3 regions of the Lactobacillus helsingborgensis genome follow, and region 2 is predicted to be linked to each of the others. Evidence: predicted binding sites of a transcription regulator. Region 2 holds the regulator's gene; each other region holds the start of a gene.
The links. Region 2 encodes HrcA, which represses chaperone genes, less so after heat shock. Its sites were predicted from a motif close to TTAGCACTCNNNNNNNNNGAGTGCTAA; they were not measured.
Positions count from the first base shown of each region.

Region 1: DLD54_RS08540 (ATP-dependent Clp protease ATP-binding subunit) is a predicted target of HrcA. The motif match lies at 2,478-2,504, and genes of this name have one in related genera.
Region 3: DLD54_RS07240 (Hsp20/alpha crystallin family protein) is a predicted target of HrcA. The motif match lies at 1,795-1,821, and genes of this name have one in related genera.

Region 1 is NZ_CP029544.1:1,802,741-1,807,036, reverse strand. It holds gene DLD54_RS08545 (AAA family ATPase) at 1-2,332, shown strand, start outside; gene DLD54_RS08540 (ATP-dependent Clp protease ATP-binding subunit) at 2,541-4,296, shown strand, end outside.
Region 2 is NZ_CP029544.1:1,069,781-1,074,076, reverse strand. It holds gene truB (tRNA pseudouridine(55) synthase TruB) at 1-32, shown strand, start outside; gene ribF (riboflavin biosynthesis protein RibF) at 51-983, shown strand; gene hrcA (heat-inducible transcriptional repressor HrcA) at 1,119-2,168, shown strand; gene grpE (nucleotide exchange factor GrpE) at 2,181-2,768, shown strand; gene dnaK (molecular chaperone DnaK) at 2,787-4,296, shown strand, end outside.
Region 3 is NZ_CP029544.1:1,506,013-1,510,308, forward strand. It holds gene DLD54_RS07230 (Y-family DNA polymerase) at 1-1,174, opposite strand, end outside; gene greA (transcription elongation factor GreA) at 1,253-1,714, opposite strand; gene DLD54_RS07240 (Hsp20/alpha crystallin family protein) at 1,924-2,346, shown strand; gene DLD54_RS07245 (SHOCT domain-containing protein) at 2,799-2,897, shown strand; gene DLD54_RS07250 (C1 family peptidase) at 2,990-4,296, shown strand, end outside.

The sequences.
Region 1 (4,296 bases), 730 kb from region 2:
ATACACTAAGAGACGTATCAGTCAAGTTGGACGTGCACAAGTTGACGAAGTAAAACACATTCCCTCGGCTTTGGCTTTGCGCCAACGCCCGGCCATTCCAGGTGTACGTTCAACGGTAGGCACTGTTACCGAGGTCTTTAATATTTTACGTCTAATTTTTTCGCGTTTAGGTTCACCGGTTTGTCCCAACGGCCACAGAGTGCCACCGACTATTAAAATTGCTGAGGCAATGGATTTAACCGGAGATGCAATGGGCCGGCTGACTTGCCCAACATGTGGCGTGCAATTTTATGCTTATAGTGCAGAGGATTTCGCCTTTAATTCGGATGGTGCCTGTCAAAAGTGTCAGGGACTGGGAACTGTTGAGCAAATTGACGACAGTAAAATTATTGCTGATGAAAATTTGTCTCTTGAAAAAGGGGCAGTTGCTACTTGGCAAATTCCAGGTCGTAATTGGATGTGGCGGATTGCGCGGGAATTGGGAGTGCGCACAGATATACCGTATAAAAAATTGAACGCCAAAGAAAAAGAAATTGTGCTGCATGGAAAAGAGCGCAAGGTACCGATTGACCTGCCAACTTCAACGGGTAGGGTCTATCACTTAGATGCACTATACGAAAATGCTTATAATGCTGTAGCTAACTCACGCAAAACCACCAAGTCGGAGCGGGGTTTGCAAAGAATAAACTCTTTTTATAAATTTAGCACTTGTCCACGTTGTCATGGCTATCGTATTGATCCTAGCAGGTGGCAACAAATGGTTGCCGGTAAAAATATTGTAGCAGCTGAACAATTGACTCTGGGTCAATTAGGTCATTATATGAAAGAAATTTTAGCAACATTGCCGCAAAATATGTATGATCTAGCTAAAAATTTAATTGACGAGTTAATGCACCAAGTGAGGCCGCTATTAAAATTAGGACTAAACTACTTGAGCTTAGATCGGCAAGCCAGCAGCTTGTCCACAGGTGAGCTTCAAAGAATCCAGCTGGGGAGAACTTTGCGCACAGAAACAACTGGTGTGCTGTATGTTTTAGATGAACCATCTGTGGGACTACATCCTGACAATGTGGCGGGACTAATTGAAGTTTTTCATGAACTGGTTAATCAAGGAAATTCTCTGGTTGTGGTTGACCATGAAACTGCCATTATCAATGCAGCTGACTGGGTAATTGAAATTGGTCCAGGGTCTGGAAGTCAAGGTGGAGAAATTATTACCCAGGGAATATCTCAAGATATAAAGCATAATGATAAATCACTAATTGGTCCATATTTAACAGGAAAAGCAGCCCTACTTGTTCGCAAAAGAGCGGGTGCAGATCATATTTTTGATCAGGGTAAAGTAGAATTTACTGTAACGGATCGGTTTAATTTACAAAATATTCATGCTCAGATTCCTATTAACCGCTTAACGTCAGTAACCGGTTTTTCTGGTGCTGGTAAAACAACTTTGATACTTGATTCTCTTATCCCTGCCCTTAAGGCACAAAATAATCATGGACCAGAGTGGGTAAAAAATTTAGTCAATCCTGGTATTAAAAATATTGTTAGTGTTGATTCTTCACCCGTGGGCAAAAATCAACGCTCAACTGTTGCAACTTATACTGACATTATGGATAATTTGCGCAAACTATTTGCTAAACAACCATTAGCAAAAAAATTAAAATATACTGCTGCTCATTTTTCCTACAATAATAAAGAAGGTGCATGTCCGGCATGTAATGGTACGGGAGTGATTTCACTTGATATACAATATTTGCCAGATATGGTCGAAACTTGTTCAGTATGCGGAGGGCATCGTTTTAACAAAGAAGTTTTAAAAGTAAAATGGCATAATCTAAGTATTGCGGATGTATTGGATTATTCAGTTGATGATGCATTAAAAGAAGGACTTTTTGAAGAAGAACCTAAAATTAATAAAACTATTCGTACCTTGCATGACATGGGCTTGGGCTACCTTCATTTAGGAGAATCAACTCCAGCTTTATCGGGTGGAGAGGCGCAGCGCTTGAAATTAACTAGTCATATTCATCAAAGACAAAAGGGCACTCTGTTTGTTTTTGATGAGCCTACAGTTGGGTTACATCCACAGGATGTCAGAACGCTGTTAAAAGTATTTCAGAAATTACTTGATCAAAAAGGAACGATTATCACTATTACCCACGATTTAGATATTATGGCTAACAGTGATTATATGATTGATATGGGACCAAGAGGTGGACTTCAAGGAGGAAAAATTATAGCAAGCGGTACTCCTGTGGATATCTCTCAAAAATCTGCCAGTTTAACCGGTAAATATCTAAGAAAACAATTTAAATTATATCAAAAATAATCTTAACCAGAGCCTGATAGTCCAAATGAAGTGGTGCTATACTAGGCTTTTTTGCTGCTGTGGAAAAATAAGCAATAATTGTGGAAAAAACAAGTAAAAAAGTTGCTTTCTGTGGATAACCTGCTATAATATAATATGTAAGCAGTTAGCAGTCGAACTCTTCGAGTGCTAATTACAAATTTATAACCTATCAAAGGGGTGTTTACATATGGCATATTTTGATAACGATTTTGACGATTTATTTAATGAATTAAACAATTCTTTCTTTAACAATACTAATGATAACGGCGGTGCTATTCCTATTCACTATTCTAGTAGCATGAACATTTCTCCCCAGGATTTTCAACAAAATGCACAAGGCGGACAAAAGCAAGGTCAAAAACCAATTGGCGTTGATCTGGTTGAACAGGCTAAAAAGAATAAATACGATCCTGTTATTGGTCGTGACGAACAGGTTCAGGAAGTAATTGAAATTTTGAGTCGGCGTAAAAAGAACAACCCAGTCTTAGTTGGACCGGCTGGTGTTGGTAAAACTGCTATAGTTGAAGGCTTGGCACAAAAAATTGCTACAGGCGATGTGCCAGATAAAATGAAGGATAAGCATATTATTGCAATCAACATTAATGATATGGTTGCCGGATCTAGTCTCCGTGGTAGTTTTGAGGAACGTCTTAAAAAAGTAATTGATGAAGCTAAGAAGAACCCCAATATTATCTTATTCATTGATGAATTGCACAATATAGTTGGGGCAGGTTCTACAGATTCTGAAAACAATAACGGTGATGCCGCTAATATTTTGAAGCCGGCTTTAGCTAGTGGTGACTTGAACTTAATAGGTGCAACGACCACGAGTGAATATCGGAGAATTGAAAATGATGCGGCACTGGCACGTAGATTCCAACCAGTGCAAGTTCCTGAGCCATCTGCTGCAGTGACTGTCAAAATTTTGGCAGGTCTAAAAGATAAATATGAAGCTTTCCATCATGTAAAATACAGTGACAGTGCTTTAAAGCTGGCGGTTGAATTATCACAGCGCTACATTCAGGGACGTTATTTACCTGATAAAGCCATTGATTTAATGGATGAAGCAGGTGCCAAAAAGGGTCTCGACACAATTCCTGATGATGAAGCAACTTTAAAGAAGCGGATTAAAAAGCTGGAAAGTGAAAAAGAAGCTGCTGCCAAAAAAGAAGATTACAGTAGAGCAAGCCAGCTGAAGAAGCAGATTGAAGACTTACGCGACAAAGCTAATCATGTAGATGAGAAAGCAACGCCGCATGTCACCGATGAGGATATCTACGCTTTGATTGAAGCCAAGACAAAAATTCCAATGAGCGAACTGCACGCAAGTGAAGGACAAAAGAACCTTGATTTGGCTCAGAAATTAAAGAAAGTGGTTATTGATCAAGATAATGCGGTTGATGTCATTACTGACGCAATTGCCCGTAAACAAGTTTTCAAAGACAATGATCGTCCTACTGGCACATTCTTATTAACTGGCCCTACCGGTGTAGGTAAGACAGAATTAGCTAAACAATTGGCCATTCAATTATTTGGTGGGGAAAATCATCTTATTAGACTTGATATGTCTGAATATCAAGATCAGATGGCTGTTAATAAACTGATTGGCTCTGCTCCTGGTTACGTTGGCTATGGTGAGGGCGGTCAATTGACGGAAAAGGTTCGTCACCAACCATACAGCTTAATTTTGTTCGATGAAATTGAAAAAGCTAATCCACAAGTATTTAATGCCTTGCTTCAGATCATGGACGATGGTCGTTTAACTGATGCTCAAGGCAGGACTGTTTCCTTTAAGGATACAATTTTAATCATGACTTCTAATGCTGGTTATTCTGACCATTTATTAAAAGACGGCAAGGTTGATCATGATAAGCTGATTAAAGCTCTGGAAGCATACTTCAGACCTGAATTTTTGAATAGGCTTGATGCGATCGTGCCGTTTA
Region 2 (4,296 bases):
GCCCTTATTTAATGCTTTTACAAAATGAATAAGTGAATGAAGGTCTTATTATGGAAATAATCCATTTAACATATCCCATTAAGAAAAATATCTTCCCCCAGAAAATAGTTCTTGCTTTGGGTTTTTTCGACGGCGTTCATCGGGGACACCAAGAAATAATAAAAGCTGCTAAAAAAAAGGCGCAAGCAAAACATTTACCTCTTGTTGTGATGACGTTTGATCGCCACCCCAAAGAAATTTATCAAAATAAAAACGTTACCTACATTGATACCTTGTCGGAAAAGGCATATAAAATGCAAAAGCTTGATGTCGATTATTTATTAGTAATGCACTTTAATAACGCATTTTGCCAGCTGACGCCACAAGAATTTGTGGACGAAATCATTGTTAAATTGCGCACTGATACTGTCGTTGCCGGCTTTGACTATACCTATGGGCCCAAAAATATAGCCAATATGAAAAACTTCCCTGAATTTGCTCAAGGCAGATTTGCTATAGTTGATGTCCCGAAACAGTCTTATGACGGAGAAAAAATTGGTTCAACGGAAATAAAAAAGGCGATTAGTGCTGGAGAAATGGAATTAGCAGCTAAATTGTTAGGTTTTCCTTATCTAATGTCTGGCTATATTGGACATGGGCTGCGCAATGGGCATAAATTAGGTTATCCAACGGCAAATTTAATTTGGGAGCCCAAAAAAGTAGTCCCTAAAGTAGGAGTTTATGCCACCAAAACTAAAATTAGAGGAAAATGGTATGACTCTATGACAAGTGTTGGTTATAATGTCACTATCAATGATGGTCAAAAACTATATATTGAATCAAATTTATTTGGTTTTGATCAAGAAGCTTATGATGAGGAAATGCTAATTAAATGGTATAAGTATACCCGTGGCGAAATTAAGTTTGATAGTTTGAAGGAATTAAAAGAGCAGATGAGTCAGGACAAGTCAGAAATTAAAAATTATTTTGTAAATCATAAGTAATTATATTATCAGACTTAAAAGATAACGGTTTTTAATAAAAAAGTTAGCACTCAGCTTGACATTCTGCTAAAAGCTAGTATCATAATAATTGTTAGCACCTGAGAAGATTGAGTGCTAAAAGTGAGGGCGATATTTATGTTGACCGAACGTCAAGAATTAATTTTAAAAACAATTATCAATGATTTCACGCAGACACATGATCCTGTTGGTTCAAAAACAGTCATGAATCAGTTGCCAATTAAAGTTTCGAGCGCAACAATTCGCAACGAAATGGCCGTTTTAGAAGAAAAGGGCTTAATCGAAAAAACCCATTTGTCAAGTGGTCGTGTTCCTTCTACTGAAGGGTACAGGTACTACCTTGATAACTTGGTAGAGCCCTTACAAATATCTTCTTCTGTTTATAAGAGAATCATTAATCAACTAGATCAGCCATTTCATCAGGTAAATGACATTGTGCAGGAAGCTGCCAAAATTTTGTCTGATTTGACTAATTACACTGCTTTTGCGGAAGGTCCTGAAAATAGTGATTTAACTATTTCAGGATTTAGAATAGTCCCGCTTTTTAGTAGACAAATAATGGCCATTCTAGCAACTAGTGACGGTGATGTTCATAATCAAGTCTATACGTTACCATATAATGTTCATGGTGATGAGATTGAACGTGCCGTTCGAATGATTAACGATGAATTGGCAGGTAAAACTCTAAGTGAAGTAACACCTGAATTTCTGGAACAGACTTTAGGTAAAAAACTTAAAGTTAGTCATGTTGCCGAATTAATTGAATTGGTAAAAGATGTTATTAGTGATGCTGCTAGTGAGCAAATGTACGTTGATGGTCAGATTAATTTGCTCAATAATATTTCTTTAAGCGATGTTTCTAATTTACGTTCATTATATGAGTTGATTGAGCACAATGATTTGATTTCAAGTATTTTGAATAGTGAAACAAGTTTAAAAAGTGATAGGTACCCAGTAAAAGTAAGTTTAGGCTCTGAACTTTCAAATGACTTGTTAAAAGATTACAGTCTGCTTACAGCTGAGTACAGTGTCGGCTCACATGGCAAAGGCATAATAGCTTTACTTGGACCTGATAACATGCCATATTCACAAGTAATAGGACTCCTTGAATACTTTAGAAACGAGTTAGCAAAAAAGTTGCTTGAATATTATGGTAGATTTAAATAAAGGAGGTTAGCCTTGAGTAAGGAAGAAAAAACCAAAAAAGACGTAGATGAAAATCAACGTCATTCTGAGAAAACCCAGTCACCAAAAACAGATTCAAAATCTGAGGCTAACAAGAAAACGAAGCTTGAAACTTCAGAAACAAAAATTAAAGAAAAATTGACTAAGTTACAGGCGGAAAAAGATGATCTTGAAGATAAGTTCTTGCGCAGTCAAGCAGAAATGCAAAATATGCAAAATCGTTATAATAACGAGAGAGCACAACTTATTAAATATGAATCACAGTCTTTGGCTAAAGATGTTCTGCCAGCAATGGACAATTTAGAACGAGCTTTAGCTACCAAAGTTGATGACGAAGCATCAAAGCAACTTAAAAAGGGTGTACAAATGACCCTTGATTCACTGGTTAAAGCGATGAAGGATCACGGAATTAGTGAAATTACAGCTGAAGGTGTAAAATTTGATCCTAATTTACATCAGGCTGTTCAAACAGTTGCTGCTGAAAATGACGATCAAAAAGATCATGTTGTGCGAGTTTTGCAAAAGGGTTATTTATACAAAGATCGTACTTTAAGACCAGCAATGGTTGTTGTAGCACAATAATTGAAAGGAAGCATATCAATGTCAAAAGTTATCGGAATTGACCTCGGAACTACCAACTCAGCGGTTGCTGTTCTTGAGGGTAAGGAACCCAAAATTATTACTAACCCAGAAGGAAATCGGACAACTCCTTCAGTAGTAGCTTTCAAGGATGGAGAAATTCAAGTCGGTGAAGTTGCTAAGAGACAAGCAATTACCAATCCTAATACTATTTCTTCAATTAAGCGCCACATGGGTGAAGCTGATTATAAGGTGAAGATTGGAGATAAAGCGTACACTCCGCAAGAAATTTCAGCAATGATCTTGCAGTATATCAAGAAATTCTCCGAGGATTATTTAGGTGAAAAAGTAACAGAAGCCGTTATTACAGTTCCTGCATACTTTAATGACGCCCAACGTCAAGCTACTAAGGATGCTGGTAAAATTGCTGGCCTTGATGTTAAGAGAATCATTAACGAACCTACTGCATCTTCCCTTGCTTACGGTCTTGACAAAGATGCTGAAGACGAAAAAGTTTTAGTTTACGACCTCGGTGGTGGTACTTTTGATGTTTCCGTTTTGCAATTAGGTGACGGTGTGTTCCAAGTTCTTTCAACTAATGGTGATACTCACCTTGGTGGTGATGACTTCGATAACAAGATTATTGATTGGTTGATTAAGAACTTTAAAGATGAAAATGGTGTTGACCTTTCTAAAGATAAAATGGCTTTACAAAGGTTAAAGGATGCTGCTGAAAAGGCTAAGAAAGATCTTTCTGGTGTATCTTCAACTCATATTTCATTACCATTCATTTCTGCTGGCGAATCTGGTCCATTACACCTAGAAGCTGACTTAACTAGGGCAAAATTTGATGAATTAACTTCTGACTTAGTTGATAAGACTAAGATTCCGTTTGACAATGCGTTAAAAGATGCTGAATTAACAGTTAATGATATTGACAAGGTTATTTTAAACGGTGGTTCTACTCGTATTCCTGCTGTGCAAGAAGCTGTTAAGAAGTGGGCGGGTAAAGAACCTGATCACTCAATTAACCCAGACGAAGCTGTTGCTTTAGGTGCTGCTATTCAAGGTGGTGTCATTTCTGGTGACGTTAAGGATGTTGTTTTACTTGATGTAACTCCTCTTTCACTTGGTATTGAAACTATGGGTGGTGTATTTACCAAGTTAATTGAGAAGAATACGACAATCCCAACCTCCAAGAGTCAAATCTTCTCTACTGCTGCTGATAATCAACCAGCTGTTGACGTGCACGTATTGCAGGGTGAGCGTCCAATGGCTGCTGATGACAAGACTTTAGGTCGTTTCGAATTAACTGATATTCCAGCAGCTCCTCGTGGTGTGCCACAAATTCAAGTTACTTTTGATATTGACAAGAACGGTATCGTTAATGTTTCTGCTAAGGATATGGGAACCGGTAAAGAACAAAAGATTACTATCAAGAGTTCATCCGGTTTATCCGATGAAGAAATTAAGAAGATGCAAAAAGAAGCTGAAGAACATGCTGAAGAGGATAAGAAGAAGAAAGAAGAAG
Region 3 (4,296 bases), 440 kb from region 2:
TTGTGTGCTTTTTAATTTGCTGCGTCGCGGGAACAAAAAAGGTTAATTGCTGACAATTATCTGGTGCCAAGCGGCTACAATTAACCCCTAAAGCACGTACTGTTTCACCACGCCAGTTTTTACGAAAAAGTGCCAGTATTTCTTCAACCAACAAATCATTATCATTAGTGGGACAAATTTTTTGCTGCACGTTAAAGCCCTTGCGACTACCATCTTGTTCATACTTAGAAAAGCCAACAAATAAGCTAAGACAGCCAGCTTGTAAACGATGAGCACGTATTCTGGCACCAACCTGTTCGCCAATTTCACGTAAAACTATTTCAATTTCTCGTTGATTTGTGTAATCACGGTTTAAAATCTGCGAATTGCCATAATTCTTCATTATGGGATAATATTTTTCGCTAATAATGCTGCGATCAACTCCCCAGCTAATCGCAAATAGCTGTTCACCAATTACGCCAAACTCTTTTTTCAAAATTGCCGGATTAGTATGTGCCAGTTCATACATATTATTAATATGTAGGTGATGCAAGCGCCGAGCTATTCTTTTGCCAATCCCCCAAACTTCTTCCAAATCTTTAATTTGCCAAATAGTATCTGGCACATCAATATAATGCCAATAATCAATCATTGAACAGCGGTGCTTGGCTGATATGTCCATTGCCAGTTTAGCTAGCAGGGGATTCTCTCCAATGCCGCAAGTAGTATAAAGGCCTATCTTGTTTTTAATTTCTACTTGCATTTTACGCGCAACCAGATAAGGGTCATCTCCAAACAAACGCCAGGATTTAGTCATATCAATCATGCTTTCATCAATAGAATAGACATGGATATCTTCATCAGCAGCATACTTTTGAAAAATTGCCAATACCTGCATACTGCGCTTGATGTATAAATTCATATGTGGCTCTACCAAAATTAAATCTGGTGCTTCTTTTTTAGTGGGTAGATCCCGCACTCTCATGACGTTAGTCAATCCATACTTTTTCTTCGCTAAAGGTGAGGCCGCCATGATTAGCCCCGAGCCATATTTTGTATGTGGCTGATGCGAGACAACCGCTAATACAGCCTTCATCGGGTTTAGTCCTAATTGCAGGGCCTCACAGCTGGCAAAGAACGACTTGTTATCAATCATGAAAATCAAACGGTGCGGCTCATACCGATAATCATACATTGCTTTCACTTCCTATTGCAAACTCGTGTTCGCTAAAATAAATTATACAAACACAAGTTCGAATGATCAAGCGAAAAATTAGTCAATTTTTTCAATAGTAACTTGATATTCACCAGCCGGTGCAGCAACACTGACGGTTTTACCAACTTCTTTTTTCATGATTGCCTGCCCTAACGGCGAATCAAACGCAACTTTTCCAGCAGCAATATCAGCTTCCATACGACCGACAATTTGATATGTTTCAGTTTCTGGGTCATCAGCAAATTTTAGTGTGACTGTCTTGCCCAAATCTACTTTGCCATCAGCCTTTTTTTCAATGATTTCGGCATATTTCAATTGCTTTTCCAGATAACGCAGGCGACTTTGAAGGTGGCCTAAATCACGTTTTGCTTCCGTATACTCAGTATTTTCCGATAAGTCGCCTAGTGAGCGTGCTTCCTGCAAAATTTTAATTCTTCGAGGTCGGTCCTTTTTCAAATCAGCAATTTCATCTTTAATTTTTTGATAGCCCTGTGGTGTCATTTTTTGATAATAAACCAAAATATTTTTCTCCTATATTTTTGCTGCTAAAATTATCCACATGCTTAAAGCACTGTAATATTAGCTTTTTTATTTAATTTTTAGCACTCATAAAATAAGAGTGCTAATTATTTCCATTTTAAAAATCTGCATACTATAATAATAAGTGTCAGGAAGAAATGAAAGTCTTCTGATACAAATATATAAATTTTGAAAGGAAGTTTTTTACTATGGCAAATGATATGATGAATCGGCACAATGATTTATTCGATGCGATGAACGATTGGTTTGATCTTCCAAGAAAATTTTTTGACGATAACGAAGTAGCAAAATTAATGCAATCAGATGTTGTTGAAAACGACAAAGAATATGTAATTAAAGTTGATATGCCGGGAATGGATAAAGACAAGATCCACCTTAATTATAATAATGGTATTTTGAGTGTATCGGGCTCAAGAAAATCATTCAAGGATATGTCTAAGGACAACAGCATAATTCACCGTGAGAGAAGCGAAGGTCATATTTCACGTAGCTTCAGATTGCCAAACGTGGTTGCAAGTGACATTCACGCCAAATACGACAACGGTGTATTGACTATTACCCTGCCAAAGCAACAAGCTGGCGCAAGTGATAACTCAATTCAAATTGACTAATTGTCTTCAAATCATCAAAATATATTAACTCATTGATATAAGAGAAAGTCTATTTAAATTCATCTGAACTGTTTTTAAAATAAAAATTTTCAGAAACAATAAAATAAGCCAACCAGATTAAGTTCTGGTTGGCTTATTTTGTTTCCAATTACTTTAAATAGTTTTAATCTAAGAATATCAATAATAATTTTAACATAGTTATTCTTGCAGTTCGATTATTACTAATACGCAGTCCACTAGAGCAGAGACCACCTCACCTTTTAATCTTTTTCATTCTCAAGATTATTAACTGCTAAATTCAAATAACCAATGGCGCAACAAATATTTTTCTTAACGATTTAGATAAAACTGCTGCACCAATTTTAGCAGATGCTATTAAAAGCATGTCGCAGAATTACCAATAAAGTATTCAAAGTGCTCCAGCACAAAATGCACCAGAAAATACTCAAGATATGATTGCAGCGTTAAAGCAATTAAAAGAGTTAGTTGATGAAGGAATATTAACTGAAGAAGAATTTTCGGTTAAAAAGAAACAAGTTTTAGGATTATAAAGTCAAAGTGGGTTCAGCTATTGAACTCGCTTTTCTTTTAGCTTAAAATATAAAGTAATTTAAAAATAGATTAAAAAAGGAGAATATATTTTATGGCTCATAAACTAACTGTCCAAGAACTGGAAAAGTTTGCGGAAAACTTTAATAAAAATCCGCAAAATCAGGTTGTTGCTCGAGCTGCTCAAAAAAGTGGTGTTTTAACAGCTGCTTACAATGATCGCGTTCAAAGTGAATTGACCCGTGTATTTTCAACCGAACTTGACACGGAAAATGTTACTAATCAACGCCAATCAGGTCGTTGCTGGGAATTTGCTACTTTAAACATCTTACGCCACAATTTTGGCAAAAAATATCACTGTAAGAACTTTACTTTCTCACAAAGCTACAACTTTTTCTGGGATAAAATCGAGCGCGCAAATATTTTTTATGACAATATTTTGGCTACTGCCGATGAGCCGCTTGATTCACGCACCGTTAAAGCTCATTTAGACGGTGCCGGTGAAGATGGTGGTCAATTCCACATGGGAGCCGCTTTGATTGAAAAATATGGCGTTGTGCCTTCTTATGCTATGCCTGAAAGCTTTAACGCCAATAATACTATGGGCTTTGCCAAGGCTTTGGGTGATAAGCTCAAAAAAGATGCACTAGTCCTACGTAAATTAAAGCAAGATGGTAAAGACGATGAAGTCGAGAAAACCCGTAAACAATTCCTAAGTGAAGTTTACCAAATGACAGCAATTGCAGTCGGTGAACCACCTAAGAAATTTGATTTGGAATACCGTGATGATGATAAAAAATATCATTTGGATAAAGATTTAACCCCACTGGAATTTTTGCACAAATACATGGGCGATGTTGACTTCAATGATTACGTTGTATTGTCTAATGCACCGGATCATGAATATGATAAGTTATATGGTCTGCCATTTGAAGATAACGTTGAAGGCTCTTATCGTATTAAATTCTTGAATGTGCCGATGGAATACTTGGAAACTGCAGCTGTTAACCAATTAAAAGATGGTGAGGCTGTTTGGTTTGGTAATGATGTTGGTGAACAAAGCGATCGTAAAAAGGGTTATCTTGACAGTGACCTCTATCAATTAAGCGACCTCTTTGGCGTAGACCTTAAGATGTCTAAGGCAGACCGCTTAAGAACTGGTGCCGGTGCCTCAACTCATGCTATGACTTTAGTCGGCGTGGATGAGGACGGCGGTCATGTTCGCCAATGGAAAGTTGAAAATTCTTGGGGTGAAAAGAACGGAGACAAAGGTTTCTTCGTCATGAACAACGACTGGTTTAAAGATTATGTTTACGAAGTTGTTGTTCACAAGAAGTACCTGACTCCAGAACAAGTAGCTATTGCCGAAGGTCCTATTACAGACTTACCAGCTTGGGACTC